Regions from separate parts of the Pseudomonas sp. BGA-UO-ETr-WB11 genome, predicted to be linked through region 1. Evidence: predicted binding sites of a transcription regulator. Region 1 holds the regulator's gene; each other region holds the start of a gene.
The links. Region 1 encodes sigma-54, which starts transcription at its own class of promoters, with help from an activator protein. Its sites were predicted from a motif close to ANTGGCATNNANNTTGCTNT; they were not measured.
Positions count from the first base shown of each region.

Region 1 (9,983 bases):
TGGTCTGTTGCACCACCTGATGCGCCGTCTGGGCACTGGCAAACAACGGCAGGGCAGCCAGCAACACCAGCAGGCCACGACAAAGGAACGAACGCATGTTGAGCACTCCCATTATTTGCTGTCCTTGTTCACGGTATTGAGCAGGAACTTGCCGATCAGGTCTTCCAGCACCAGCGCCGATTGGGTGTCGCGAATGGTGCCCTCATTTTTAAGCAGCGCCTCTTCCCCCCCTACACTGATGCCGATGTACTTCTCACCGAGCAGGCCGGCCGTAAGGATCGACGCGGTGGAGTCGGTAGGCAGGTTATCCACGCGCTTCTGCACTTCCATGGTCACCCGACCGGTATAGCTGTCGCGGTCGAGATCGATAGCAGTGACTTTACCGATAGTGACGCCGGCCATGGTGACCTTGGCGCGCACGGTCAGGCCGGCAATATTGTCGAAGTGCGCATACAGCTTGTAGGTGTCAGCACTGTCGGCTACCGACAAGCCGCTGACGCGCAGGGCCAGTAACAACAAAGCCAGCAATCCAGCCAGGAGAAACAGGCCAACACCGATTTCCAGGGTGCGGGTTTGCATCAGAAGTCTCCAAACATTAAGGCAGTCAAAATAAAGTCCAGGCCCAGTACCGCCAAAGAGGCGTAGACCACGGTTTTGGTTGTCGCACGACTGATGCCTTCCGAGGTCGGCTCACAGTCATAGCCTTGGAACACGGCAATCCAGGTGATCACAAAGGCAAAGACAATGCTCTTGATCACGCCGTTGAGCACGTCTTCATGGAAGTTCACGCTGTTCTGCATATTGCCCCAGAACGAGCCTTCATAAACGCCCAGCCAGTCAACCGCGACCATGGCGCCACCCCAGATACCAACCACGCTGAAGATCAGCGCCAGTAACGGCATGGAGATGAAGCCGGCCCACAGGCGCGGAGCAATGATGTACTTGAGCGGGTCTACACCGATCATTTCCAGACTGGACAACTGCTCGGTGGACTTCATGTTGCCAATTTCGGCGGTCAACGCCGAGCCCGCACGCCCAGCAAACAGCAAGCCGGTGACCACCGGACCCAGCTCACGCAGCAAGGTCAGGGCCACCATCTGCCCTACCGCCTGTTCGGAACCGTAATCCACCAGAATGTTGTAGCCCTGCAGCGCCAGCACCATGCCGATAAAAACCCCGGACACAATGATGATCGGCAGCGACAACACACCTACCGAATACAGTTGCTTAACCAGCAATTGAAAGCCACTGCCCAGGCCATTTCGGCCCAGCAACGCGTGTAGCAAAAATAGTGTGGAGCGGCCTAGGGCCTCGACCACCTCAATGCCGGCGCGCCCGAACAGACGAATCCGCTCAAGTGTTGGCAAACTGCGCATCAGCGCCCCCCCAAAAGATCGTCGCGGTAATTGGGTGCCGGATAATGAAACGGCACCGGGCCATCTGGCGTGCCCTGCATAAACTGACGAATACGCGGATTGTCCGAGTTCATCAACTCGTCCGGCGTGCCCTGACCGAGCACCTGACCATCACCCACCACATACAGGTAGTCGGCGATGCTGGCGGTTTCCGCCAGGTCATGGGAGACCACGATACTGGTGATCCCCAGGGCATCATTGAGTAGGCGGATCAGGCGCACCAGCACGCCCATGGCGATCGGGTCTTGACCGACAAACGGCTCGTCGTACATCAGAATCTGCGGATCCAGAGCAATAGCCCGCGCCAATGCCACACGGCGCTTCATGCCGCCGGACAGTTCATCCGGCGTCAGCTCGATGGCCCCGCGCAAGCCTACAGCCTGCAACTTCATCAGCACGATGTCGCGGATCATCTCTTCAGGCAGTTTGGTGTGCACGCGCAGCGGAAACGCCACGTTCTCGAACACATCCAGATCGGTAAACAGGGCGCCGCTCTGAAACAGCACACCCATCTGCTTGCGCATGTCGAACAGTTCAGCCCGCGACAGGGTCGGCAGGTTCTTGCCGTCGACCCATACTTCGCCTTGGGACGGTTTGAGTTGGGCGGCAATCAGGCGCAGCAGGGTCGTCTTGCCGCAACCGGAAGGCCCCATGATGCCGGTGACCTTGCCGCGCGGGATAAAGATATCGACGTTATTGAAAATCTTGCGTGCGCCACGCTGAAAGGTCACACCCTTCAGTTCGACCGCATTGGCATTCTCGGCACTCATCTGGACTCCTTATGCTGCCGTCATTACTGACGTCGTGCCCGCCTTGCAGGACACTCGCCCATCGTCGGGGCCAGCCTGCCTCCATAAACAAGCCGCGCACTATACCATCGACCCACAGACCACCCAAGGCACAAACCGCTGCCCAAGCCGGCATTTACCCCCTACGACAAACAAGGGTGAGCCCAAGCGCCTTTGCCGCTATAATCGCCGGCTTTTAATCGCCCGGTACTCCGACCCCATGAGCCAGTCCAGCGACTTGATCCAGTCCGCCCAACGCACCATTCGCCTCGAAATCGAAGCGGTGGAGGGTTTGCTTGCGCGCATTGACGCGAATTTTGTCCGCGCCTGCGAGCTGATCCTGGCGAGCAAAGGCCGGGTCGTGGTGGTCGGCATGGGCAAATCCGGGCATATCGGCAACAAGATCGCCGCCACCCTGGCCAGCACCGGCACCACTGCATTCTTTGTGCACCCGGCCGAAGCCAGCCACGGCGACATGGGCATGATCACCCGCGACGACGTGGTCCTGGCCCTGTCCAACTCAGGTTCCACGGCCGAGATCGTCACCCTGCTGCCACTGATCAAGCGCCTCGGCATTACCCTGATCAGCATGACCGGCAACCCTGAATCACCTTTGGCCAAAGCGGCCGAAGTCAACTTGGATGCACGCATCAGCCAGGAAGCCTGCCCCCTGAACCTGGCACCCACCTCCTCGACCACCGCCTCGCTGGTACTGGGCGACGCCCTGGCCATCGCCCTACTGGAAGCCCGCGGCTTTACCGCCGAAGACTTCGCGTTTTCCCATCCGGGTGGCGCCCTGGGCCGTCGCCTGCTGCTGAAAGTCGAGCACGTGATGCACAGCGGCGACAGTCTGCCACGTGTGCTTCGCGGTACCTCACTGCGCGATGCACTGCTGGAAATGACCCAGAAAGGCCTGGGCATGACCGTGGTCCTGCAGGCCGACGGCAACCTGGCCGGTGTGTTTACCGACGGCGATCTGCGGCGCACCCTGGATCGCGGCGTCGACGTGCTCAAGGCCAGCATTGATGATGTCATGACCGTCCACGGCAAAACCGCCCGACCAGACATGCTCGCCGCTGAAGCCCTGAAAATCATGGAAGATCACAAGATCAACTCGCTGGTAGTGGTCGACGACCAGGACCGCCCGGTAGGCGCCCTGAACATGCACGACCTGCTACGCGCCGGAGTGATGTAATGAACCAAGACCTGCAGCAACGTGCCAAGGCAATCAAACTAGCGATCTTTGACGTCGACGGCGTCCTCACCGACGGCCGCCTGTATTTTCTGACCGACGGCAGTGAGTTCAAAACCTTCAACACCCTCGACGGCCAAGGCATAAAGATGCTGATCAACTCCGGGGTGCGCACCGCCATCATCAGCGGCCGCAGCACACCCGTAGTGGAAAAGCGCGCCAACAACCTGGGTATCCAGCATCTGTATCAGGGCCGCGAAGATAAATTGGTGGTGCTGGACGAACTGCTCGGCGAACTCGGCCTGAACTACGCTCAAGTGGCTTATCTGGGCGACGACTTGCCTGACCTGCCCGTCATCCGCCGCGTCGGCCTGGGCATGGCCGTGGCCAATGCCGCCGGCTTTGTCCGCCAGCATGCCCATGGTGTGACCGAAGCCCGAGGTGGTGAAGGCGCCGCACGCGAATTCTGCGAACTGATCATGCGCGCCCAAGGTAGCCTCGACGCTGCCCTCGACGCCTACCTGTAGAGCTGACCATGCTGAGCAAACTGCGCCGCCCGCTGATCTTTACCCTCATTGCCGCCCTGTTGGCGGCGGTGGGCTACTGGAACATTCGCCCGGAAAGCTTCAACCGCAACCCGCCGAGCGCCAGCGACGCTAACGCGATCGACTTCTACGTCATCAACGCCAAAAGCACCCAGTTTCAGGCCGACGGCTCGCTCGACCATGTGATGACCAGCGACAAACTGGAGCACATCAAAGCCAGCGATCTCACCCTGCTGACTAATCCCGACTTATTGCTTTACCGCGGCAACGTACAACCCTGGCACGTGCAAAGCAGTCGCGGCGAAGTTGCCCCCGGCGGCAAAGAAGTTGAACTGATTGATAACGTGCGCGTGGCACGCACCGACGCCAAAGGCCGACCGACGATCCTGACCAGCAGCCGTCTGACCGTATTCCCGGACAAAGAATATGCGCAGACCCAGCAAGCCGTTAGAATCGAGGCCGCCAATGGAGTGACCACGGCACAAGGAATGAAAGCGTACTTGAATGACGGCAGGATGCTCCTGCTGTCCAACGTAAGAGGCCAACATGAGGTTCGTTAAAACCTTCTCCCTGCTGCTCAGCCTGAGCGCCGCCTTCACCAGCGCCGGCACCTGGGCCTTGCCCACTGATCGCGAGCAACCGATTCGCGTGCAGGCCGACAGTGCCGAACTCGACGATAAACAAGGCGTGGCCGTCTATCGCGGCGGCGTAGTGATTACTCAAGGCAGCCTGAAGATCACCGGCGACACCGTGACCATCACCCAAACCCCGCAAGGCGATATCGACGTGTTCACCGCCGTCGGCAAGCCCGCCTATTACGAACAAAAACCTGCCGTCGACAAGCAGTTGGTGCAAGCCTATGGCCTGACCATCCAGTACTACGCCAGCAATGAGCGTATCGTACTGATCGACCAGGCCAAGGTGATTCAGGAAGGCAACACCTTCGAAGGCGAGAAAATCGTCTATGACACCAAACGCCAGATCGTCAACGCCGGGCGCGCCAACGGCAGTGCCATCACCTCGCCGCGCCCACGCATCGACATGGTGATCCAGCCGAAGAGCAAACCCGCCGAACAGCAGGCGCAGTAATGGCCACTCTTAAAGCCCAACACCTGGCCAAAAGCTATAAAGGCCGCCAAGTCGTGCGCGACGTCAGCCTGTCCATCGAGAGCGGGCAGATCGTCGGCCTACTGGGCCCCAATGGCGCCGGCAAAACCACCTGTTTCTATATGATTGTCGGCCTCGTCGCCGCCGATCAGGGCCGCGTGCTGATCGACCAGCAAGATGTGACCTTCCTGCCCATGCATGGCCGCGCCCTAGCTGGCATCGGCTATCTGCCCCAGGAAGCCTCGATCTTTCGCAAGCTGACGGTGGCCGACAACATCATGGCCATCCTCGAAACGCGCAAAGACCTTGATCGCAGCGGCCGACGCCAGAGCCTGGAAAGCCTCCTGCAGGAATTCCACATCACCCATATCCGCGACAACCTGGGCATGAGCCTGTCCGGTGGCGAGCGACGCCGGGTTGAGATCGCGCGCGCCCTGGCCAGCGATCCCAAGTTTATTTTGCTGGATGAACCCTTTGCCGGTGTCGACCCGATTTCCGTCGGCGATATCAAGCAGATCATTCACCAGCTAAAGGCCAAAGGCATCGGTGTTTTGATCACCGATCACAACGTGCGTGAAACCCTGGACATCTGCGAAACCGCTTACATCGTTAACGACGGTCAGCTGATTGCCGAAGGCGATGCCGAAACCATCCTGGCCAACCAACTGGTGAAAGACGTCTACCTGGGCCATGAGTTCCGCCTGTAACGACCCGACCTTCAGCCATGGATCGGTTGCGCTAGACAGGGAAATCCTTCAAGGTCAGGCATATAATTTGCTTATTGCGGGCGCCTGATGCGCCCTCGTAGTCAATGCGCCTTTGCGCCGGCGAATAAGGTTCTTAGCCTGCCATGAAACCATCGCTAGTCCTCAAGATGGGCCAGCAGCTGACGATGACACCGCAGCTGCAACAGGCCATCCGCTTGCTCCAACTGTCTACCCTGGATCTGCAGCAAGAGATCCAGGAGGCCCTGGAGTCCAATCCGATGCTCGAACGCCAGGAAGAAGGTGAAGATTTCGACAACGCCGACCCCATGGCCGATAACGTCGAGCATGTACAAGCCGCCAGCGCACCCGAGCAGCCCGACCACCAGGAAACCGCACCGACAGTCGACAGCCTCGATGAAGGCGACTGGGGCGAGCGCATTCCCAACGAACTGCCCGTCGACACATCCTGGGAAGACATCTACCAAACCAGCGCCAGCAGCTTGCCAAGCAACAGCGACGATGATGAGTGGGACTTCACCACCCGCACCTCCGCCGGTGAGAGCCTGCAGGCACACCTGCTCTGGCAGCTGAATCTGGCGCCGATGTCCGATACCGATCGCCTGATTGCGGTCACCCTGATCGACTGCATCAACAACCAGGGCTACCTCGAAGAAAGCCTCGAAGAAGTGCTCGAAGCCTTCGACCCCGAACTGGATATCGAACTGGACGAAGTCGAGGCGGTGCTGCATCGCATCCAGCAATTCGAACCCGCCGGCGTCGGTGCCCGCGACCTGCGCGAATGCCTGCTCCTGCAACTGCGCCAACTGGATGCCGATACGCCCTGGCTTACCGAAGCCAAGCGCCTCACCGGCGACTACCTCGACCTGCTCGGCAGTCGCGACTACAGCCAGTTGATGCGCCGTTTGAAGCTCAAGGAAGACGACCTGCGCCAGGTCATCGAACTGATCCAGAGCCTCAACCCGCGTCCATGCTCGCAGATCTCGGCGAACGAACCGGAATATGTGGTCCCCGACGTGCTCGTGCGCAAGCACAACGAGCGCTGGCTGGTAGAACTCAACCAGGAGGCCGTGCCGCGCCTGCGGGTCAACCCGCAATACGCAGGCTTCGTCCGTCGCGCGGACTCCAGTACCGACAACACCTTTATGCGCAACCAATTGCAGGAAGCGCGCTGGTTCATCAAGAGCCTGCAAAGCCGCAACGAAACCCTGATGAAGGTTGCGACCCAGATCGTCGAGCACCAGCGCGGCTTTCTCGAGTATGGCGACGAGGCCATGAAACCTCTGGTTCTGCACGACATTGCTGAAGCCGTGGGTATGCACGAGTCGACTATTTCGCGGGTGACCACGCAGAAATTCATGCACACCCCACGCGGTATTTACGAGCTGAAATACTTCTTTTCCAGCCACGTCAGCACCTCGGAAGGCGGCGAATGCTCGTCCACCGCGATCCGCGCCATCATCAAAAAACTGGTGGCCGCGGAAAATCAGAAAAAGCCGTTGAGTGACAGCAAGATCGCTGGTTTACTGGAAGCACAAGGCATTCAAGTCGCCCGTCGAACCGTAGCCAAGTACCGTGAATCCCTCGGGATAGCGCCTTCCAGCGAACGTAAACGACTTATCTGAGACGACTTGAGCAACGCCACAGTGTTTCCGGTGACAGGCCTGCTAGCCTGTTACTTACACACGGCAACAAGGAGAATGCGGTATGCAAGTCAACATCAGTGGACACCAACTGGATGTGACCGACGCCCTGCGTGACTACATCGACGAAAAGTTCGCCCGATTGTCACGTCACTTCGACCGAATCACCAATGTTCAGGTGACCATGGCGGTCGAAAAACTCAAGCAGAAAATTGAAGCCACCCTGCACGTCGCTGGCGCCGAAGTCGTCGCCAACGCCGAGCACGAAGACATGTATGCAGCGATCGACCTGCTCGCTGACAAACTCGACCGTCAACTGATCAAGCACAAGGAAAAACAGCTAGAACGTCTGCAGGGCGCTACTGTCCGCTGACACTCCCCCCTTCCTATGATCCGACTTGAAAATATCCTGACCCCCGGCCGCTCCTTGGTGAGCGTGCCGGGCGGCAGCAAAAAACGCGTCCTTGAACAGATTGCCAGCCTGGTAGCCACCGAGCTGCCCGAACTGGATGAACAGGACATCTTCGAAAGCCTGATAGCCCGGGAAAAGCTCGGCTCGACCGGTTTTGGCAATGGTATTGCCATTCCGCACTGCCGCCTGCCTGGCTGTCATGCACCACTGAGTGCCGTGTTGCATCTGGACAGTGCTGTCGATTTTGACGCCATTGACGGTGCGCCGGTGGACCTGCTGTTTGTCTTGCTGGTTCCAGAGGCAGCAACTGATGAACACCTGGAGCTGCTGCGCCAGATCGCCAGCATGCTCGACCGTAGTGAGGTTCGTGAGCGCCTACGCCAGGCCCAGAGCAGTGAGGCTCTGTACCAGGTCGTAGTGGACGCGCAGAACGGTCACTGAACATGCGCCTGATCATCGTCAGCGGACGTTCCGGCTCGGGCAAGAGCACCGCCCTTGATGTTCTCGAGGACAACGGCTTTTACTGCATCGACAACCTGCCGGCTGGCCTGCTTCCCGAGCTGGCTGAGCGCGCCTTGCTGCACACCGAAGTGCTGCAACCGCAGGTGGCTGTGTCTATCGACGCGCGCAACCTGCCGACACACTTGCAGCGTTTTCCTGAACTGCTGGCCGAAGTCCGGGCCCGGCATATCCAGTGCGACGTGCTCTACCTGGATGCCGACGAAGAGACCCTGCTCAAGCGCTTCTCCGAGACGCGTCGGCGCCACCCACTGACCGACGAAAGCCGCTCGCTGGCCGAAGCCATCCGCGATGAGTCCCTGTTATTGGAGCCCATCAGCGACCTGGCCGACCTGAAGATCGACACCACCCACCTCAACCTTTATCAACTGCGCGACAGCCTCAAGCTACGCCTGTTGAACAAGCCAGAGCCGGGTACTGCCTTTCTGATCGAATCCTTCGGCTTCAAGCGCGGCATGCCTGTGGACGCCGACTTGGTGTTCGATGTGCGCTGCCTGCCCAACCCCTATTGGAAGCCCGAGCTGCGCGCCCATTCCGGGCTGGATCAGCCGGTAATCGACTACCTGGCGGCCCAGGCTGACGTGGATGAGATGTACACCGATATCCACGCATACCTGTACAAGTGGCTACCGCGCTTTGCCGCCAGCAACCGAGCCTATGTGACCATCGCCATCGGCTGTACCGGCGGCCATCACCGCTCGGTCTACCTGGCGGAGCGCCTGGGGAAGACCCTAAAGCCGCAACTGAAAAACCTTCAGGTTCGCCACCGCGACCTCAGCTAAAAGGAAGCAACGCGTCATGCCCGCCTGCGAAATCACTATCATCAACAAACTTGGCCTGCACGCCCGCGCTGCAGCAAAGTTCGTTGGCGTCGCCGGGCGCTTCCCCTGCCAGGTACGCCTGGGCCGCACGCCAGAAAGCCTGGTGGACGGTAAAAGCATCATGGCCGTGATGATGCTGGCTGCCGGTAAAGGCACGAGCATTCACCTGTCCACCAGCGGTGAACAGGAAGATGAAGCCCTCACCGCCGTGATCGAACTGATCAACAACTACTTCGACGAAGGCGAGTAAACCTTACTCGCCTTCGTCAGCCCGCCTTAACTGCCCGCCACCGTCATTTTCTCGATCAGCACCGAACCCGTACGGATGTTGCTGCGCAGTTCCAGATCACTGCCCACCGCAACTATCTGCTTGAACATATCGCGCAGGTTGCCGGCAATCGTGACCTCCTGGACCGGGAACTGGATTTCCCCGTTTTCCACCCAGTAGCCACCCGCACCGCGCGAATAGTCGCCAGTAACCATGTTCAAGCCCTGCCCCATCAACTCGGTCACCAGCAGGCCGCGGCCCATGCGTTTAAGCAGCGCTGCCTGGTCGTCCGTACCATGGCTGACAAACAGGTTGTGCACGCCGCCGGAGTTGGCCGTGCTCGGCAAGCCCAGCTTACGCCCGGCATAAGTGCCAAGGATGTAAGACTGCAGGATGCCGCCGTCGACAAACGCCTTGGCGTACGTAGCCAGGCCATCACCATCGAAAGTGGCGCTGCCCAGAGCCCTCGGGATATGCGGACGCTCATCCAGGCGCAACCAGTCGGGAAACAATTGCTGACCCAACGTGCCCTCCAGAAAGGAGGATTT
Region 1 is NZ_JCAQOS010000008.1:1,028,086-1,038,068, reverse strand. It holds gene AC56DI_RS18370 (MlaC/ttg2D family ABC transporter substrate-binding protein) at 1-97, opposite strand, end outside; gene mlaD (outer membrane lipid asymmetry maintenance protein MlaD) at 112-579, opposite strand; gene mlaE (lipid asymmetry maintenance ABC transporter permease subunit MlaE) at 579-1,376, opposite strand; gene AC56DI_RS18355 (ATP-binding cassette domain-containing protein) at 1,376-2,185, opposite strand; gene AC56DI_RS18350 (KpsF/GutQ family sugar-phosphate isomerase) at 2,424-3,398, shown strand; gene AC56DI_RS18345 (KdsC family phosphatase) at 3,398-3,922, shown strand; gene lptC (LPS export ABC transporter periplasmic protein LptC) at 3,931-4,500, shown strand; gene lptA (lipopolysaccharide transport periplasmic protein LptA) at 4,487-5,029, shown strand; gene lptB (LPS export ABC transporter ATP-binding protein) at 5,029-5,754, shown strand; gene AC56DI_RS18325 (RNA polymerase factor sigma-54) at 5,898-7,397, shown strand; gene hpf (ribosome hibernation-promoting factor, HPF/YfiA family) at 7,480-7,788, shown strand; gene ptsN (PTS IIA-like nitrogen regulatory protein PtsN) at 7,804-8,268, shown strand; gene rapZ (RNase adapter RapZ) at 8,271-9,128, shown strand; gene AC56DI_RS18305 (HPr family phosphocarrier protein) at 9,145-9,417, shown strand; gene pmbA (metalloprotease PmbA) at 9,444-9,983, opposite strand, start outside.

Region 2 (9,983 bases), 640 kb from region 1:
ACGCCTGCAGGCCGCCGAGCAGCTGCACCCCACCCCTGATCGCCGTGACTGGCGCCAGTGGTTGCAGGCCATGGACCTGAGCGAGCAGGTGCCGCTGAAGAGCGGTCAGGTGTTCGACATGCTGGAGTTGGGTATCGTCGCCGCGGCACGCGGTTATGGCGTGTCGATTGGCGATCTGCTGCTGGTCGCCGAGGACGTCGAACAAGGGCGACTGGCGCTGCCTTTGCCGACGGCGGTGTTCAGCGGTTGCAGTTATTACCTGGTATGGCCCAAAGCGCGCCGTGGTCAGGAACGCTTCCAGCGTTTGCGCGACTATTTGCTCGCGGAGGTGGCGGCCATGCGCCTGCCGGCGGTCAGCCGCTTCTAGCAGGCCTCAGGCTGTTGGGCTGCTGGGCCGGTATTGCAGGGCTTCAGCCAGATGGCTGCGTTGGATCGCGTCGACGGCGTCCAGGTCCGCCAGGGTGCGCGCGACCTTGAGCAGGCGGTGGGCGGCGCGCAGGGACAGGCCGAGGCGTTCGCAGGCGCTTTCCAGCCAGTGCTGGTCGTCGCCGCTGAGGCCGCAGTGCTGACGCAGTTGCTGGAGGTCGAGAAAGGCATTGGCGCCGCCCTGACGCTGCTCTTGCCGCTGGCGGGCGGCGGCCACCGTGGCGGCGGCCTGGGCACTGCTGGTGCCGCTGTCGGGATTGGCGTGCAGAGCGGTGGCCTCGCGGGCGACGTGCAGGTGTAGATCGATGCGGTCGAGCAAGGGCCCGGACAGTTTGCTGCGATAGCGCTGAATCTGTTCGGCGCTGCAACGACAGCGGCCGCTGGGATCGCCGAGGTAACCGCAGGGGCATGGGTTCATCGCCGCCACCAGCTGGAAGCGCGCCGGAAAGCGCACCTTGTCACGGGCGCGGGCGATCACAATTTCGCCACTTTCCAAGGGCTCGCGTAAAACCTCAAGCACCTTGCGGTCGAACTCGGGGAGCTCGTCCAAAAATAAAATGCCGTGATGGGCCAAGGTAATTTCACCCGGCTGCGGGCGACTACCGCCGCCGACCAGTGCCGGTCCCGACGCCGAATGGTGCGGATGGCGAAACGGTCGCTGCGGCCAGGCGTCCAGTGGCGCATAGCTGGCCACCGAATGGATCGCCGCGACTTCCAGGGCTTCCTGCTCATTGAGTGGCGGCAGTAAGCCCGGAAGGCGGCTGGCCAGCAGGGTCTTGCCGGTGCCGGGAGGGCCGGAAAACAGCAGGTTATGGGCGCCCGCAGCGGCGATCAGCAGTGCCCGCTTGGCGGCGCTCTGCCCCTGCACTTCGGCCAGGTCCGGGTAGGGGCGCACTTGGCGCAGCAGGCCGGCTGGTTGGTAGGGCGCCAGAGGCGTCTGGCCATTCAGGTGGGCCGCTAGTTGCAGCAGATGCTCAACCGCCAGCACCGTCAGGCCCGAAGCCAGGCAGGCTTCCTCGGCATTGGCCAGGGGCACCACCAGAGTGCGTCCGGCTGCGCGGGCGGCGAGCGCCGCGGGCAGTACGCCCTGGATCGGGCGCACGGCGCCGGACAGGGCCAGCTCGCCGAGGCATTCAAGATTATCCAGGGCGGTGGCGGGGATTTGCCCGCTGGCAGCGAGGATGCCCAGGGCAATCGCCAAGTCGAAGCGGCCACCATCCTTGGGTAAATCGGCCGGTGCCAGGTTGAGCGTGATGCGTCGTGGTGGGAAGTCGAAGGCGCAGTTGAGGATGGCGCTGCGTACGCGATCCTTGCTCTCTTTGACTGCCGTTTCCGGCAGACCCACCAGCGCCAGAGAGGGCAAGCCGTTGGCCAGATGGGCTTCGACAGTGACCGCCGGTGCTTCGATGCCGACTTGGGCGCGGCTATGGACGATGGCCAGTGACATGATCACTCCTTGATCAGATCGCCCGCCGTGATCGGTTGATCAGTCGGCGGTAGAGCGTGTGTCCGCAGAGCTTAGCTTGGCTTCCAGTTCGGCGACTTTGGCTTCCAGGGCTTCCAGGCGCGAGCGGGTGCGGGCGAGGACCACCATCTGGCTATCAAACTCGTCGCGGCTGACCAGGTCGAGCTTGCTGAAGGCGCTTTGCAGCAGAACTTTGAGTTGTGCTTCGAACTCGCCACGGGGCAATGGGCTGTCGCCATTGAACAGGCGCGCGGCCTGGGTGCTGAGGACGTCGAGCAGGGCTTTGGGTGGCAGCATGATGAGGTTCCAATATCGGTCGGCCGGCAGTGTAGCACGCAGCCTTGGCACCAATCCTGGGCGGCCACGACTGCACGGTTATCGCGCACTGGGGGCGAGGGCTGTGCACTGTTGTCGTGCATGGCTGTCGGGCTGTGATTCGGCCTAGCCCCTACTTTGCTGTGTAAGCGACTGAATCAAAGCGTTTTTTCAGAACTGGCAAGGTTTCTGCTTAGTCCCTTCCGACGCATGCACCGATGCAGTTGCGCTGCGACAGGATAGGCGGATGCGTTTCGCCGCAAGCCCTTGGTTGGCGCAGAACAAAGCAGGCAAAGGCCGGCGGGCGCGTTACAAAGCCAGACACTGCGCTTAGACTTGCTACGGGTTCGGTCCTGGGGCAAGTCCACCAAACACAGGAGAAAGTTACATGAAACTAGTCACTGCCATCATCAAGCCGTTCAAGCTGGACGACGTGCGCGAATCCCTGTCGGAGATCGGCGTGCAAGGCATCACCGTCACTGAAGTGAAAGGCTTCGGTCGGCAAAAGGGCCACACCGAGTTGTACCGTGGCGCTGAATACGTGGTCGACTTTCTGCCTAAGGTGAAGATCGACGTGGCCATTGCTGATGATCAGCTGGATCGCGTGATTGAAGCCATCACCAAGGCGGCCAACACCGGCAAAATCGGTGACGGCAAGATCTTTGTGGTCAACCTGGAACAAGCTATCCGCATCCGTACCGGCGAAACCGGCACTGACGCAGTTTAAGCCGTAGCCCCGAACCCCCTTCGCCCCAGGAGTAACTCTATGACTCTGCGTAAGTTCGCAGGGCTTGGCGCCCTGCTGTCCCTTGCAACCCCAGGTCTGGCCATGGCTGACGAGGTTGTGCTGAATTCCGGTGACACCTCGTGGATGCTGATTTCCAGCGTACTGGTGTTGTTCATGACCATCCCCGGCCTGGCGCTGTTCTACGGCGGTATGGTCCGTTCGAAGAACATCCTGTCGGTGATGATGCAGTGTTTTGCCATCACCGGTCTGATCAGTCTGCTGTGGGTTATCTACGGTTACAGCCTGGTGTTCGACGTGACCGGCATGGAACAAGGGGTGGTTAACTTCAACTCCTTTATCGGTGGTCTGTCGAAAGCTTTCCTGGCTGGCGTAACGCCGGCGAGCCTGAGCTACGCCGTACCGGAAAGCGTGTTCATCATGTTCCAGCTGACCTTCGCCATCATCACTCCGGCGCTGATCGTGGGTGCTTTCGCTGAGCGCATGAAGTTCTCTGCGATGTTGGTGTTCATGGGCATCTGGTTCACCCTGGTATACGCACCGATCGCACACATGGTTTGGTCCGGCAACGGCGGCCTGCTGTGGGACTGGGGTGTGCTGGACTTCGCTGGCGGCACCGTGGTGCACATCAACGCCGGTATCGCCGGTCTGGTAGCGTGCATCGTGCTGGGCAAGCGTAAAGGCTACCCAACCACTTCGATGGCTCCGCACAACCTCGGCTACACCCTGATGGGCGCTGCCATGCTGTGGGTCGGCTGGTTCGGTTTCAACGCCGGTTCCGCCGTCGCTGCCAACGGCACTGCCGGTATGGCCATGCTGGTCACTCAGATCGCTACCGCTGCTGCCGCACTGGGCTGGATGTTCGCCGAGTGGCTGACTCACGGTAAGCCAAGCGCACTGGGTATCGCTTCGGGTGTGATCGCTGGTCTGGTGGCTATCACCCCGGCTGCTGGTACTTGCGGCCCGATGGGCGCCATCATCATCGGCCTGTCGTCTGGCGTGATCTGCTTCTTCTGCGCCACTAGCCTGAAGCGCAAGCTGGGCTACGACGACTCCCTGGACGCCTTCGGCGTACACGGTATCGGCGGTATCGTGGGTGCACTGCTGACCGGTATTTTCGCAGCTCCGGCACTGGGCGGCTTCGGCACCGTGGAAGACATCGGCGCGCAGTTCTTCACCCAGTTCAAGGGTGTTGCCTTCACCGTGGTCTACACCGCCATCGTCACCTACGTGATCCTCAAAGTGATCGACATGGTCATGGGTCTGCGGGTTAGCGACGAAGAAGAGACTGTTGGTCTCGACCTGGCGCTGCACAACGAGCGTGGCTACAACCTGTAAGCTTGACGCGTAACAACAAAACGCCCGGATATTCCGGGCGTTTTGCATTGTCTGAGAACAAACTGGTTAGGCCGGTCTTTGCTTTTTCTGGCAGCACGCTAGAATGCGCGCCGTAAGCGCGCTGCGTGCCTGAGCAATCGGCCAGCGGACGTTTCTGAATTTTTTCCGGACGGGCGAGAAAGACGGCGCGTCTGGGCTATAACTAACTTGTTTTTCGCAAGTCATGAGGTTGGAACATGAGCGACGACGATCTGGAACACGACGAGCTGGAAGGCGCCGACGAGGACGAAGGCGAGGAGTTGGCCGCTGCCGATGATGGCGTCAGTGATGACGATGGCGATGGTGACGACGAGGTCGTACCGGCCGCCAAAGGCAAAGCCAAAGCCAAGGCCGCTGTCGATGTCGACGAGCTGCCCAGTGTCGAAGCCAAGCAGAAAGAACGCGATGCCCTGGCCCGCGCCATGGAAGAGTTCCTTTCCCGCGGTGGCAAGGTGCAGGAGGTGGAAGCCAACGTAGTGGCCGATCCACCCAAGAAGCCCGACAGCAAATACGGCAGCCGCCCTATCTAAGGACGCTGCACCGAAAAGCCCGCGCCAGTCGCGGGCTTTTTTATTGGTTTCAATTTGGCGAGCTCGCGCCCTGGAAGCTGAACGTGTCTGGCCGTTGATCGGCTCGGCTGTACATTTCACCAATAAACAATATATTCAAAAGTATATTGTTTGTCGTGAGAGTACATGCCGTGATTGATCCTACCGCCGCGCCGGACCTTGAGTTGCTGCGCGCCAATGCAAGTGCCGCTGGCCAGTTGCTCAAGGCGCTGGCCAATCCCGATCGCCTGTTGCTGCTGTGCCAGCTGTCTCAGGGCGAGCGCAATGTCAGCGAGCTGGAAACCTTGCTCGGTATCGTCCAGCCGACTCTGTCGCAACAGCTCGCCGTGCTGCGCCGTGAAGGCCTGGTGGAAACGCGCCGCGACGGCAAGCAGATCTATTACCGGATCAGCAGCCCGGCGGCGCTGGCGGTGATCAGTACCTTGTATGAGCAATTTTGTGGAGGTGCGCAATGACCATCGACTGGCTGCACTTCACGCCCTGGTCAGCGCTGGCAGGTGGTGCGCTGATTGGCTTGGCGGCGGCGCTGTTTGTGCTGTTTAACGGTCGCATCGCCGGCATCAGCGGCTTGCTCGGTAGCTTGCTCGCGCGTGGTGGTGAGGGGCGGGGGGAGAAAGCGTTGTTCCTGCTTGGTCTACTGCAGGCACCGCTGCTCTGGCAAGTGTTCGCGGCCTTGCCGGCCATCGAGTTCCAGGGCGGCTGGCTGAGTTTGCTGCTGGCAGGCCTGCTGGTGGGTGTGGGTACTCGCTATGGCGCCGGTTGCACCAGTGGGCATGGTGTGTGCGGCATCTCGCGCCTGTCACCGCGTTCGCTGGTGGCGACCCTGGCATTTATGGCCAGTGGCTTTGCCACGGTGTATGTCCTCCGTCACGGCCTGGGGGTGTAACCATGGGCAAGCTGACTGCGTTTTTCGCCGGGCTGATCTTCGGCCTTGGCCTGTTACTGGCGGGCATGGCCAATCCGGCCAAGGTGCTGAGTTTTCTCGATCTCGGCGGTGCCTGGGATCCGTCGCTGGCGCTGGTGATGGCCGCCGCGATTGCGGTGGCTCTGTTGCCCCTGACTTGGGCCAAGCGCCGTTCGCACTCCTTGCTGGGCGCGCCGATGCAGTTGCCGGTCAAGCGTGAGCTGGATCGTCGCCTGATCGGCGGCAGCCTGCTGTTTGGTATCGGTTGGGGCATTGCCGGCATCTGTCCGGGACCGGCAGTAGCGATACTGCTTACCGGTCATTGGCAGGTGTTGCTGTTTGTCGCCGCCATGCTGGCTGGCATGGCGTTGTTCGAGGTGCTGGAGCGCCGCTCACGCGGCTAAAACAGCGCCGCAGTGGCTACGCCGCACTCAGGCCCATCACGGCCGTCGGCTAGGCGTGCTGTCGGGCGCTATTGCTCGAGGGTCGCGGTGAACTGACTGATGGCCTCAACCACGCGGCGTGCACCTTCCTGGATTTCCAGAATGACGGCGCCGGCCTCATTGGCCAGGCTTACGCCTTGTTCGGCTTTGTCCTTGCTGGCGTCCATGCTGCTGACCGCGCCTTGGGCCAGTTCATGGTTGCGACGTACCACCTCGACAATCTCCACCGTGGCTTGACTGGTCCGTCCTGCCAGGCTGCGCACCTCGTCGGCGACCACGGCAAAGCCGCGGCCCTGCTCACCGGCACGGGCAGCTTCAATGGCGGCGTTGAGCGCCAGCAAGTTGGTTTGCTCGGCGATGCCGCGGATGGTTTGTACGATGCTGCTGATCATTTCCGACTGCTCGCTGACGGCGCTGATGCCTTCGGCAGCGCGGTTCAGCTCGCCAGCGATGCCTTGCATGATTTCGACCGTTTGTTGCACCACCTGGGCACCCTGTTGGGCCGTGGCGTCGGTTTGCAGAGCGGTGTCGTAGGCGATACGCGCCGCGCGGCTTTCGGCTTCTTGTTGCAGCACCTGTTCGGTGACGTCAGTGGCAAATTTGACCACTTTGTATAACTTTCCGTGGGCATCGAAAACCGGGTTGTAGGTGGCGCGTAGCCAGATGGGTTGGCCGTTGCGGCCGACGCGCTGGAAGCGCCCGGAAACGAACTCGCCGCGATTCAATTGTGCCCAGAAGCTTTTGTAGGCGGCGGAGTCGGCGTCTTCGCGGTTGCAGAAGAGCCTGTGGTGTTTGCCGCGGATATCCTCAAGGCGATAGCCCATGGTGCTGAGGAAGTTGTCGTTGGCCGTCAGTACCTCGCCCTGCAGGTTGAATTCGATCACGGCCATGGAGCGGTTGATGGCATTGATCAGACTATTTTGTTCCTGCTCCATGCGCACCTGAGCACTGATATCCGAGGCGATTTTGACCACTTTATCGACCTGGCCGCTGGCGCTGAGAACCGGGTTATAGCTGGCCTCCAGCCAGATTTCCCGACCGTGTTTGTCGCGGCGCAAAAAGCGCTCACTGACGAACTCGCCGGACGCCAAGCGGCGCCAGAACTCGGTGTATTCACGGCTGTTGCTGAGCCCTTGTTCGCAAAATAGGCGGTGATGCTGGCCGCGCACTTCTTCCAGGGTATAGCCCATCAAGCTCAGGAAATTGTTGTTGGCGTCGAGGATGGTGCCGTCGGGTTTGAACTCGATAAGCGCCATTGAACGGCCGAGCGCTGCCAGGGTGGCGGAGGCGTCACTAAATTGCTGTTGGCAGTGCGCAAGTTCTTGTTTGAGGCGGGAATTGAACATGGCGGTCTCGGCAGTCGAAATTTTTATAAGGCTTATTCAGCCTAGTCGCTTTCAACTGTTATCGCCGAGCGGCCAGCAAACTTGAGCAGCGGCCGAGGCGCCTCGGCCGCCGATTGTTTAGCGTTGTTGCGGCGCCGGTTGTTGCTGGGTGATGCAGTGGATGTTGCCGCCGCCGAGGAGGATCTCGCGGCCTGGGACCATCACCACGCGGTGGTTGGGGAACAGGCGCTGGAGAATGGCTTCTGCTTCGGTGTCCATGGAGTCGTCGAACTTGGGCGCAATGATGCCGCCGTTGACGATCAGGAAATTGATGTAGGAGCCGGCCAGGCGTACATGGGGGCTGCGTTCCTGGCTGCCGTCTACCGGGTCGACGCCCGCGCATTCTTCCTCGGTTGCATACAGCGGGCCGGGAATCGGCATCTTGTGCACGACCAGTTGGCGCTCTTTGGCGTCGCGCACGCTTTCCAGTACCCGCAGCGCCGCCTGGCAGCGCTCGTAGTTGGGGTTGTGCGGATCGTCGGTCCAGGCCAGCAGCACTTCACCGGGGCGCACGAAGCAGCAGAAGTTGTCGACGTGGCCGTCGGTCTCGTCGTTGAACAGGCCGTTCGGCAGCCAGATCACCCGGTCGATGCCCAGGTGGCTGCGCAGCTGGGCTTCGATGTCGGCCCGCGACAGCTGCGGGTTGCGGTTCTGGTTGAGCAGGCATTCTTCGGTGGTCAGCAGTGTGCCTTCGCCATCGACGTGGATCGCGCCGCCTTCGAGCACGAAGCCCTCGGTGCGGTAGCGCGGGTAGCGTTCGATTTCGAGGATCTTGCGCGCGACCTGGTCGTCACGCAGCCATGGCCAGTACAGGCCGCCGTCGAAGCCGCCCCAGGCGTTGAAGGTCCAGTCGACGCCGCGCACGTCGCCCTGATTGTTGATGACGAAGGTCGGCCCGGTGTCGCGTACCCAGGCGTCATCGCTGGTGATTTCCACCACGCGGATATTGGCCTGGTCGAGGCGCGCGCAGGCGTTCTCATATTGCTCGGCGGACACGCCGATGGTCACTGGCTCGAACTCGGCAATAGCCTTGGCCACAGCCGTGAAGGCGGCCTGCGCCGGCTTGCCGCCGAGGCGCCAGTTATCCGGGCGCTGCGGCCAAACCATCCAGGTCTGGCTGTGGGGAGCCCATTCCGCCGGCATATGAAAACCATCGGCGCTAGGGGTGCTGGTCAGAGTGGTCATAGGGTCACCAAAACAGGGAGCAGGGTCGGATGGGGCGATGCGCTCAAGCCATCCTACAAATAACGCGCTTACTCGGATTTGAGCAAGCCATCGAGGGTGGCGATGGCGCCGTACAGGTTTGGCCGGCGATCACGGAAGGTGCCCCAGGCAGTACGTACCTTTTCCAGCGCGGTAAGGTCGAAGCTGTGCACCAGGACGCCTTCTTCAGTCTCGTTCAACTCTTCAACCTTTTTGCCGAACTGGTCGGCGATAAACGATGAGCCGTAGAAGGTGATGTCGAAGTCGTCCTGCTCTTCCTTGCCAATGCGGTTGGCGGCGACCAGCGGCATTAGGTTGGCGCCGGCATGGCCTTGCTGCACGCGCTGCCAGTGGTCGCGGGAGGTGATGCCCGGATCATGGGGTTCGCTGCCGATAGCGGTCGGGTAGAAGAGGATTTCCGCGCCGAGCAGCGCCATGCTGCGCGCGCACTCTGGGAACCATTGGTCCCAGCAGATGCCTACGCCGATCTTGGCGTAGCGGGTGTCCCACACCTTGAAGCCGGTGTCGCCCGGGTTGAAGTAGTACTTCTCGTGGTAGCCCGGACCGTCCGGGATGTGGCTCTTGCGGTAGGTGCCAAGGTTGCTGCCGTCGGCATCGATGATGGCAATGCTGTTGAAGCGCGCGCGCCCGGCCAGTTCGAAGAAGCTGATCGGCAACACCACTTGCAGCTCTTTGGCGACCTGCTGGAAGTGCGCGATGGCGGCGTTAGTTTCGACCGTAGTGGCCAGCTGGGTGTAGTCGGCGTTGGGCTTCTGGCAGAAGTACGGAGTCTCGAACAACTCCTGAATCAGAATGATCTGTGCGCCTTTAGCGGCGGCTTGGCGCACCAGCTTCTCGGCGTTGGCGATATTCGCGGCGCGATCCCAGGAACAGGCCATTTGGGTCGCGGCGACAGAAACGATACGGGACATGCAGCACCTCGCAGATGATGATTGAGCAGGGCGTGGCGCAGCAGAGTGCGCGGCACTTGCTGACTTTATAGTCGATAAAAATCCGCATTAGAAGCGATATTTTTCTATGAGAAATCAATATTTGATTTAAATGCAGATAAATATCGGCTTTATGCGCTGCGTTTGGCCATCAACGGGGGCAGGTACAGGCCCAGGTAGGCGTCGAACACGCGCATGCCT
Region 2 is NZ_JCAQOS010000008.1:390,933-400,915, forward strand. It holds gene AC56DI_RS15570 (LysR substrate-binding domain-containing protein) at 1-367, shown strand, start outside; gene AC56DI_RS15575 (YifB family Mg chelatase-like AAA ATPase) at 374-1,873, opposite strand; gene AC56DI_RS15580 (accessory factor UbiK family protein) at 1,913-2,188, opposite strand; gene glnK (P-II family nitrogen regulator) at 2,595-2,933, shown strand; gene AC56DI_RS15590 (ammonium transporter) at 2,973-4,289, shown strand; gene sutA (dormancy-specific transcriptional regulator SutA) at 4,526-4,858, shown strand; gene AC56DI_RS15600 (ArsR/SmtB family transcription factor) at 5,029-5,352, shown strand; gene AC56DI_RS15605 (YeeE/YedE family protein) at 5,349-5,783, shown strand; gene AC56DI_RS15610 (DUF6691 family protein) at 5,786-6,205, shown strand; gene AC56DI_RS15615 (methyl-accepting chemotaxis protein) at 6,274-6,819, opposite strand; partial or broken gene AC56DI_RS15620 (PAS domain-containing protein) at 6,814-7,590, opposite strand; gene aguA (agmatine deiminase) at 7,708-8,814, opposite strand; gene aguB (N-carbamoylputrescine amidase) at 8,883-9,764, opposite strand; gene AC56DI_RS15635 (TetR/AcrR family transcriptional regulator) at 9,914-9,983, opposite strand, start outside.
Region 2: a site for sigma-54 is predicted at 2,383-2,402, ahead of glnK (P-II family nitrogen regulator). Genes of this name have one in related genera too.

Region 3 (9,983 bases), 220 kb from region 1:
ACTACCTGACCAAGTTCGGTTACTCGCCGGCCCAAGGCTATGCGCTGCTCGGCTCGGCGCCGGTGCAGGGGCATATCAGCGGCGTGGTCGACATCCCCAACGCCTGCGCCACCTTGTGGTTGCCGACGGAGATCTTCGACTTCGACATCAACCCCAACGCCAACGGTCCAACCAAGTTCCTCGACGGCAGCATCGACCTGCCCATCGCCTACGACAAGTAAGCGGGAACCCATGACGTAGGTTGGATTGAGGAGCGAGGCGACGAAGCCCAACGAGCAGCGTCACTCACCGTTGGGCTTCGCTGCGCTCAACCCAACCTACGCCGACAGAGGAAGACAGCATGCCCATCTATGAATACGACTGCGCTGACTGTGGGGACTTCACCCAGTTGCGGCCCATGGCCGATCGCGACCAGGCCTGCGCCTGTCCTTACTGCGGTGGCGTCAGCCAGCGGGTGATTCTTTCTGCGCCAGGCCTGGCGACCATGGCCGGCAGCCAGCGCCGCGCCCATGCCGCCAACGAGCGCAGTGCCAACGCGCCACAGACGGTCGAGGAATACGCCAGCAAACGCAAACACCCCAGTGGTTGCAGCTGTTGCGGGCCGAGCAAACCGCTGGCGCCGAGCAAAGCCAATCCCCATGCGATGAAGGGCAAGATGGGTGGCCGACCCTGGATGATCAGCCACTAACAGGCCGTTGAAAAACTACCTACGTTGCCGATACGGCGTTAAAAACAGGCTCAAAATGCTCATTTACAGCAGTAAACTCCGCTTTTTCGCCTGTTTTTGCCTTGTCTCGGCTGCCTCGCCTACATTTTTCAACGGCCTGCTAAACACCGCTAGTTTTTCCAGATGATAGGTACGGCCAGCAGCGCTATACCGATTACCCAGATCAGCCACAGATCGCTGACCAGATAGGAATACCCCAACAACGCCAGGCCGCTGAAGAACGCGGCCTGGCGTTGTTGCTTCTTGCCGTACATGAGATAGCCGACGCCAATCGAGCTGAACAACAGGCCGCTGAGCAGGGTTGCCGTGTCCATCTGTGCCTCCCGCTTACTGTTGCTTGGTCAGCTCTTGTTGCAGGCGTTGCTGATTCACGGCATTGGCCTGGTTGATCTGCTCTTGCAGCTGTTTGGCCTGCTCTTGCAGTTGCTGCGCTTGCTTGGCTTGCAGGCTGGCGCTGGTGGCGGTTTCGCCCAGGCCGCAGGCGCTCAGGCTGATTACGGTAAACAGGCCAAGGCTGAGGCGTAAAAGGGACATGGGGCGCTCCGCAGGATGGAATTACAGGCGCCAGATTAACAGCCGCGAGGAACGCCAGTCGTGCAGCTCAATCAACTGATCGGGCGCTACGTCGGGAATCGCGAAGGTGTTGCTGATCAACAGCGCGCCTGGGCTCATTTCGCCGCGGGCCTTGGCCCACAAACGCGGCATCGGCGCTGGCGAGAGGAAGCAATAGACCACGTCAAAACCGCCCAGCGGTTGCTGCCAGAGGTTGCGGTAGCGGATCTGGCAATTGGGTCGCAGCAGGCAGCGCAACCAGGCCAGGAGGAACACCAGTGGTGCGGTTTCCACCCCGGCGAAGTGCGCCTGCGGGTAGCGCCGCGACAGTTGATACAGGCTGCCAGCCAGGCCGCAGCCGAGGTCGATAAAGCGCAAATTGGCCGGCAGCGCTTGCAGCAGTTGTTCCAGCTCAGCGATGGTTTTTTGCCCGCTCAGGTACAGCGGCACCCGCTCACGCAGGCTGTTCCAGTTCAGCAGCAACAGCAGCACAAAGGCGCCGAGTAACAGCATCGGCGGCAGTTGTTGACCATTGAGGGCGAGCAGGGCAGGTACGAACAGCAGGTTGATCGGTAGCCACCAGGACGACAAGCCCAAGCGCTGGCCGAGCAAGGCCGCCAGCAACCCTTGCAACAACCCGGCACCGAGCAGGCTGGGGCGATAGGCGAACAGCTGCTGAGCCATCAGCATCAGTCCCAGCACCAACAACGCCGCCCCCAGCTGAGCCAGCAAGGCGCGCGGGGCAGGGTGAGGCAAGGCTGGCGGTTGTTGCAGTGCTGTCATCGGGCGGGTCCGCTGTGGCTAGCGGCAATCCTAGCATTTAAGCGCGGCGGGTAACGCGCGTTGGGCGCTACAGCGTTTTGGAGCTGTGTTTGCCTGGCTTCGCGGTCAAGACCGCTCCCACAAATATTAGACACGCCTCGATCTCTCGGTCCCGTCAGGAGGCCGAGTGGAGGTGCTGTGTAGAGGGGCATTTGGCAGGGATGCCAAATGAGGAGCGATGGGCCAGGGATGGCCCACCGTGACGACCCTCGGAACAGTGCCGTAGCGAGGGAAGTTTCGCGCAGCGAAACCCGGATGTCGGGTGCGCTTTCTCTTTGGTTACTTTCTCTTTCGCGCAAGCAAAGAGAAAGTAACTCGCCGTAAGGGCGAAACCAGTAGGCGCTGAGCATGCAAAAGCTAATGGATGCCTCGTCAGCAAAGGGCACTAGCCATAGCGCTTCTTCGCTTCAATCGCCAGGCCGCTGCCGATGCTGCCGAACACATTGCCTTCCACATGCCGCGCATTGGGCAGCAGGGCGGCGATCTGCTGGCGCAGGGCCGGGATTCCACTGGAGCCGCCGGTGAAAAACACCGTGTCGACCTGCTCGACGCTGACCCCGGCGTTGCCCAGCAGTTGGGTAACGCTGCCACGTACGCGCTCCAGCAGATTGCCGATGGCGGCGTTGAAGCCGGCGCGGGTCAGTTCGACACCCAGCTCCGCCTCGATGCGCTCCAGGGACAGGTGCAGGCGTTCGGTTTCGCTGAGGGCGATCTTGCTGTCTTCAACCTGCATGGCCAGCCAGTGCCCGGCGCGCTGTTCGATCAGCTTGAACAGGCGGTCGATGCCGGTCGGGTCGAGGATGTCGTAGCGCATGCTCTTCAGCGCCAGCTGGGATTTTTGTGCGTACACCGCGTTGATGGTGTGCCAGGTGGCCAGGTTGAGGTGCACGCTGGTGGGCATCGGCGCGTCGCTTTTCATTCGGCTGCCGTAGCCGAACAGCGGCATCACCGCTTGCAGGCTGAGCTGTTTGTCGAAGTCGGTACCGCCGATGTGCACGCCGCCGGTGGCGAGGATGTCGTCATGGCGTTCGGCGACCATGTGCCGCTCGGGCGCCAGGCGGATCAGCGAGAAGTCCGAGGTGCCGCCGCCGATGTCGACGATCAGCACCAGTTCTTCCTTGCTGATGGTGCTTTCGTAGTCGAAGGCTGCAGCGATGGGTTCGTACTGGAACGACACGTCCTTGAAACCGATGCTCTTGGCCACGCCTTCGAGGGTGTCGGCGGCTTCTTTGTCGGCCTTCTCGTCATCGTCGACGAAGAACACCGGGCGGCCCAGCACCACCTGCTCGAACGGCCGCTCGGCAATCACCTCGGCGCGCTGCTTCAACTCGGCGATAAACAGGCCAAGGATCTGCTTGAAGGGGACGGCGCTGCCGAGCACGGTGGTTTCGCTTTTCAGCAGCTTGGAGCCCAGCAGGCTTTTCAGCGAGCGCATCAGCCGGCCTTCGTAGCCTTCCAGGTACTCGTGCAGGGCCAGGCGGCCGAACACCGAGTGGCGTTCTTCGTAGTTGAAGAACAGCACTGACGGCAGGGTGATCTTGCCTTCTTCCAGGGGCAGCAGGGTCGGCGCTCCGGGGCGCAGCCAGCCGACGGTGGAGTTGGACGTGCCGAAATCGATGCCCAGGGCATTGGCGGGAAGGTCGAGACTCATACGACGAGTGTTCCGGAAAAAACGGCCGCGCAGTGTATGCGAGAGCGTCGCCGGGTGCTTGGCCAATTGTCGTTTGTTATATGCGCAGTCGAGGTATCGGGTTGGGCGGCTGTCGTGGCCCGGATCACCGTTCGTCAGTTGCCGCTCTGCGGCGCCGACCAGGCGCCTTCAGCCCTTCGTTCGTTTGGGTCATGCCCCGGCTAGACTGCGTCTAGAGTGCCGTAACGGAGCGGTAACAGCCCAGGCACGGGAGTCTTCAATGAGAATGCAAAGATGTTTGCTTTTGTCTGTCTGCGCGTGGCAGGTGCTGCGCCTGCAGGCGGCTGACTTGCGGCTGTACACCGAAGAGAATCCGCCGCTGAATTACAGCCAGGATGGCCAGCCGGCGGGGTTCGTGGTCGAAGTGGTGCAGGCGTTGTTGGCTCGCAGTGGTGATAGCGCGCGCATCGAACTAGCGCCCTGGACCCGCGGTTATAACCTAGCCAAGAGCCAGGCCAATGTCGGGCTGTTTGCCACTGCCCGTGGTGCCACGCGTGAAGCGTTGTTCCAGTGGGTTGGGCCGCTGGTGCAGGCGCGCACCTGTTTTTACTCGCACCAAGACTCGCCCTTGCGCATCAACAACCTGGCCGATGCGGCTCGCGATGGCCGCCTGGCCGTGCCGCGCCAGTGGTACAGCCACGAGTACCTGAGCAGCCAGGGGCTGAACAACATCTTTACGGTCACCACTCCGGAAAAGATGATGACCATGTTCCAGAACCAGCGCATCAACCTGCTGGTTGCCAGCGACGTGGCCTTGCCGCAGATGCTGGCTCAGCACGGCATGGAGGCGAGCGCGGTGAAGCGTCAGCTGTGCTTTATGCAGAATCAGTCGTACCTGGCGTTCTCTCTGCAGACCGATGCGGCCATCGTCAACCGCTGGCAGGACAGTCTGCAGGCGATGCGCGCTGATGGCAGTTTTGCCCGCATCCACGAACGCTGGTTTCCCGGCCGGCCCTTGCCGGATGCAGTGCGGGTCGAGACTGTGCCGTTGGCGGATCGCTAGCAACAGGCTCAGGTAGTGGCGGCACGTCGCCACTCCAACGACTGGGCTGGCGTGAACCCGCCGTTTCTGCAGGCGTCGACTGCCTGCAACAGCGCGCCAGCGCTGGCAATAGGTCTTTGGTATGTGTCTTGCCAGGGCAAACGGACGACTCACCTTAGCTCCCATGTTGCTGGAATCGCCCATGTCCCGAATCTCACACCATCAGCTCCGCCTTGATCTGCGCGCGTTGTTCAGTGGCACTTGCTGCTATCACACCGCCTCGGTGTTCGACCCCATGTCGGCGCGCATCGCCTCTGACCTCGGTTTCGAAGTCGGCATTCTCGGTGGCTCGGTCGCCTCCTTGCAGGTCTTGGCTGCGCCGGACTTTGCCCTGATCAGCCTCAGCGAGTTCGTCGAGCAGGCCACGCGCATCGGTCGTGTCGCCCAGTTGCCGGTGATTGCTGATGCCGACCATGGCTATGGCAATGCCCTCAATGTGATGCGCTGCGTGGTCGAGCTGGAACGTTCTGGCGTCGCCGCCCTGACCCTGGAAGACACCCTGTTGCCAGCCCAGTTCGGGCGCAAATCCACCGACCTAATTGGCGTCGACGAGGGCGTCGGCAAGCTGCGCGCGGCGCTGGAGGCGCGGGTCGACAGTGAGCTGGCGATCATCGCCCGCACCCATGCCGGCGTGTTGGCGGTCGAGCAGGTGATTGAGCGCACCAGCGCCTATCAGCAGGCCGGTGCCGATGCCATCTGCCTGGTGGGTGTGCGCGACTTCGAGCACTTGGAACAGATTGCTGTTCATCTGCGGGTGCCCTTGATGTTGGTGAGTTACGGCAATCCGGCGCTGCGCGACGATGCGCGCCTGGCCAGCCTCGGCGTGCGCATCGTGGTCGACGGCCATGCGGCTTATTTTGCCGCGATCAAGGCCACCTACGACTGCCTGCGCCAGCAGCGCCAGCTGGCTTGCGGCAATGATTTAAGCGCCTCGGAGCTGGCGCACAAGTACACCCAGCCCGAGGACTACTTCGTCTGGGCGCGGGAATTTATGGACGTGCAAGAGTAAGTACCAGGCTTGTAAAAGGTCGTCGATGCGCCCATACCTGAGCCTTCACAGGCATTCAGTGGGAGAACGGCATGGCTGGTGGTTGGGCCAGTGACGGGGCGGTGCAGGAGCAGATCGACAGCAGCATTGAGGACGCCATCCAGCGCGCTCGCAGTCAGCTGCCGACGGGCGAAAGCCTGAGTCATTGCGCCGAGTGCGAGGCGCCCATCCCCGAGGCGCGGCGTGTGGCGATCCGCGGTGTACGTTTGTGCGTCAGCTGCCAGGCGCAGTTGGACCAGCAGCAGTCCGTGAGCGCCGGTTACAACCGCCGCGGTAGTAAGGACAGCCAGCTGCGCTGAGTTACGGGGTGATCGAGTAGCCGCGGCTGCTCATGCAGCTCTGGTAGTTCGCCGACGAGCTGCTGGTGGCCGAGTCGCCATTGCGCCGCTCTTCGCGCCGGCTCTGGCGCTGCTGTGAGTCGCCGACCACTACGCCGACCTTGGCCGTGTCGCGGGCCTGCTCCTGGCGGTACTCCTGTTTGATATCGTCATTCACCTTGTCATAGGCGCCGTCGTGTCGTTGCCCGCGCACCTCGGCCGCTGCCGCTCCGGCCACGGCGCCCTTGGCTGCGCCACGTAAGCGCTCACCGCCGCTGCTGCTCGTGGTGCTGCTGGCTGTACTGCTTGCGCTGCTCTGGCAGGCGGCAATGTCCGCCTGGATCTGCTGTTGGGTCTGGCCCTGCAGCGGCACCAGGGTTTCGCCATGGGCCAGTGGTAATCCCGCCAACAGCAGGGCAGCGGTCAGGAGGCAAAGGTACTTGGGGCTGGTCATGCTGAAGATCCTCCAACGCGTATGGGCTGAGACTTTTCAGTCTAGTCGCGCAAGGCTGCTGCGGATTGTCGTATATCAAGGATGTGTCCGCGGTCAGCGGTCTTGACTGGCTGGTCAGGCGCTGGCGTCGTCGTTAGTATTGTTAGTCTGCTAACTATGAGTTGGGTACCTGTCCGTGCCAACGCGTCATCAGCCCACCTTGGGCATCCTGCTGATTCTGGCTGCCGGGTTGTTGCTGGCCAGCCAGGATGCTTTGTCGAAGTCGCTTACGGCGGTGTACCCCCTGTTGTTGGTGGTATGGCTGCGCTACCTGTCGCAGAGCGTGCTGATGCTCGCCCTGTTTGCACCACGCATGGGCCTTAACCTGCTGCGCACCCAGCGGCCATGGTTGCAGTTGGTGCGTGGCCTGAGCCTGGTGGCCATCACCTTGCTGTTCTACAGCGCGCTGCGCTTTATCCCCTTGGGTGAGGCCACGGCGGTGATCTTTCTCGCGCCGCTGGTGGTTATTGTGCTGTCGGCCACCTGGCTGAAAGAGCACATCAGTCGCGGCCTGTGGCTGTCAGTGGGCGTTGGTCTGCTCGGCGTATTGCTGATCGTGCGCCCTGGTGGCGCGTTGTTTACTCCGGCGATCCTGTTGCCCTTGGGCGCGGCGTTCTGCTTTGGCCTGTATCAGCTCCTGACCCGGCGCCTGAGCAGCACCGACCACCCAGCCACCAGCAACTTTCTCTCCGCCCTGGTCGGCACCCTGAGCGTGAGCGTGCTGCTGCCCTGGTTCTGGCAGACGCCAACCCTGGTGGATGGCCTGCTGATGGCGACCCTGGGCGCCACCGCCATGACCGGGCACATGCTGCTGACCCATGCCTACCGCTTCGGTAGCGCCGCCAGCCTGGCGCCGTTCACCTATGTGCAAATCGTCACCGCGACCGTGCTGGGCATGCTGTTCTTCGACCACACGCCGGATCTCTGGGCGATTCTCGGCATGGCGGTGATCATCCTCAGTGGCTTCGCCCTGGCCTGGAGCCAACACCGCGCGACGGCCAACAGCTAGCGGCTGGCGAGAGTCGGGTGGCCGGTCTGCTGCGGACGCATGCAGGCGTATTTCCGGTGTTGGCGTAAGAGTTGCTATGTCTCCTCATCACTCAATGATGGGGCGCCGTATGAACAAGCATCTTCTGCTGTTGTTGGTCCTGTTGGGCGTTGCGCCATTGGCCCACGCGGCCACTGATGAGGCGATCAATACCGCCTGGGTCGTGCTCGCCAGTGCCCTGGTGTTCTTTATGCAGGCGGGTTTCGCCCTGCTGGAGAGCGGCATGTCGCGGGCCAAGAATGCCGTCAACGTGATGATGAAAAACTTCATGGACGGCTGCGTCGGCAGCATCATGTTCTGGCTGGTGGGCTTTGGCCTGATGTTTGGCGCCAACCTTACGGGCTGGTATGGCATGAGCCATTTTGCGCCCTACAGCGGCGAGCCCTGGGACTTCACCTTCCTGCTGTTTCAGATGATGTTCGCGGCCACGGCAGCAACCATCGCCAGCGGCGCCATGGCCGAGCGCACGCGTTACGGTGCTTACCTGATGGGTGCGTTGCTGATCTGCGGTTTCATTTATCCGGTCTTCGGCAGCTGGGCCTGGGGTGGCGCTTATGGCGGCCAGGGCTGGTTGGCGAAGCTGGGGTTTATCGACTTTGCCGGCTCCACCGTGGTGCATGGTGTGGGGGCCTGGTGTGCATTGGCGGGCATTTTGGTGCTGGGCCCGCGCCTGGGTCGCTTTGCTCCGGATGGTACGCCGCGTTCGATCCCTGGGCATAACCTCAGCCTGGTGACCTTGGGGGCTTTTATCCTTTGGGTCGGCTGGTTTGGCTTCAATGCCGGCAGCACCTTGAAGGTCGATGTCAGCCTGGGCCTGATTGCTCTGAACACCCATCTGGCAGCGGCGGCCGGCGCGCTCGGGGCGGTCCTGGCGCTGCGCAGCAGTTCCAGTCCGATCCTGCTTACCAGTACCGTCAATGGTGCCTTGGGTGGGCTGGTCGGCATCACGGCGGGCTGCGCCACCATGGCGCCGGCGTTTGCCTTGCTCACCGGTCTAGTTGCCGGTTTTCTGGTGATATACGGCATGCGCCTGATGGAGGCCCTGCGTCTTGATGATGTGGTGGGCGCGGTGCCGGTGCATGGTTTTGCCGGCGTCTGGGGCACGCTGGCGGCCGGCTTGTTTTATAGCGGTGATCTGTTTGATGGCTCACGGGTGCTGATCCAGTTGCTCGGTGTGGCCGCCGCCTTTCTCTGGGTGTTTCCACTGGCATTGATGATGTACTTGCTGATGGCCAAAACCATTGGCTTGCGTGTGCCTGTGCAGCACGAACAGCGTGGGCTGGACTTCTCTGAGCACGCGGAAGTGGGTTATCCCGAGTTTGGCCAGAGTGTGACCTTTGATGCCAGCGAGCTGGGTAGGAGGGCTTGAGATGAGTCTGAGTACACGCCGACGTGCGATCTATACCGGCCTCGCCAGTTATCTGACTGAAGATGAACTGTTGCCGATGCTGTCGCTGTGGGAGGCCAACTACGCAGACAAACCATCCTTTGCCCTGAATGAGTTTCTCGGCGAGGTGGCCAAGCGTTGCGGGCGCAAGCTGGAGCGCGCACTGCTGTACCGCGAGTTGATCAGCGTGATGAGTGGCCCCAGTTCGGCGCTGTTGCCGGACCCTGCGGCGCAGCTGGAAGCCTGGCGTAAAGGTGCTGGCGCCAAAGCCGTCGAAGTCAGCGGTCCGGATGCGCAGGCCCGGCAGACCTTCGAGGCCCTCAGCGATGCGCTGTTTGCCGGGTTGAGCGAGTCGCAGGTGATTTCTCTGCGGCGCTTTGCGGCGGCCAACCTGAATGACATGGGCATGGACACCGAGCTGCGCTTGCGTCTGCGTGGCTGGCTCGAGCGTGGCGGCACCTTGGCGCGCATTGGCCTCGATCTGCAGCAGCTGCGCAAACTCTTAAGCCTGCTGTATATCGGCCTGTGCGAGTACCTGGGGCCGGTCAAGGCTGATCAATTGCTGACGCGTGCGGTGCAGCAGGTCGAACTGCTGCAACTGCCGTTGGCGCCGCAGAAGCTGTTATAGCGCTGTACCAAGCCCTCGCCGTCGAGCCTCGGGCAAGACGGCGAGGTCACTTCAGAACAGGAAGTAGCGCTGCGCCAGCGGCAGCACATCGGCCGGTTCGCACCAGAGCAGTTGGCCATCGGCCTTGACCTGATAGGTCTGCGGATCAACTTCGATATCGGGCAGGTAGTCGTTGTGGATCAGGTCGCTCTTCTGCACGGTACGGCAGCCCTTGACCACGCCAATCTTC
Region 3 is NZ_JCAQOS010000008.1:810,812-820,794, forward strand. It holds gene fmdA (formamidase) at 1-221, shown strand, start outside; gene AC56DI_RS17275 (FmdB family zinc ribbon protein) at 341-688, shown strand; gene AC56DI_RS17280 (hypothetical protein) at 838-1,041, opposite strand; gene AC56DI_RS17285 (hypothetical protein) at 1,055-1,261, opposite strand; gene AC56DI_RS17290 (class I SAM-dependent methyltransferase) at 1,283-2,062, opposite strand; gene AC56DI_RS17295 (Hsp70 family protein) at 2,487-3,752, opposite strand; gene AC56DI_RS17300 (substrate-binding periplasmic protein) at 4,036-4,794, shown strand; gene AC56DI_RS17305 (isocitrate lyase/PEP mutase family protein) at 4,976-5,842, shown strand; gene AC56DI_RS17310 (DksA/TraR family C4-type zinc finger protein) at 5,914-6,180, shown strand; gene AC56DI_RS17315 (hypothetical protein) at 6,182-6,652, opposite strand; gene AC56DI_RS17320 (DMT family transporter) at 6,828-7,700, shown strand; gene AC56DI_RS17325 (ammonium transporter) at 7,810-9,108, shown strand; gene AC56DI_RS17330 (hypothetical protein) at 9,110-9,754, shown strand; gene ureC (urease subunit alpha) at 9,806-9,983, opposite strand, start outside.
Region 3: a site for sigma-54 is predicted at 7,759-7,778, ahead of AC56DI_RS17325 (ammonium transporter). Genes of this name have one in related genera too.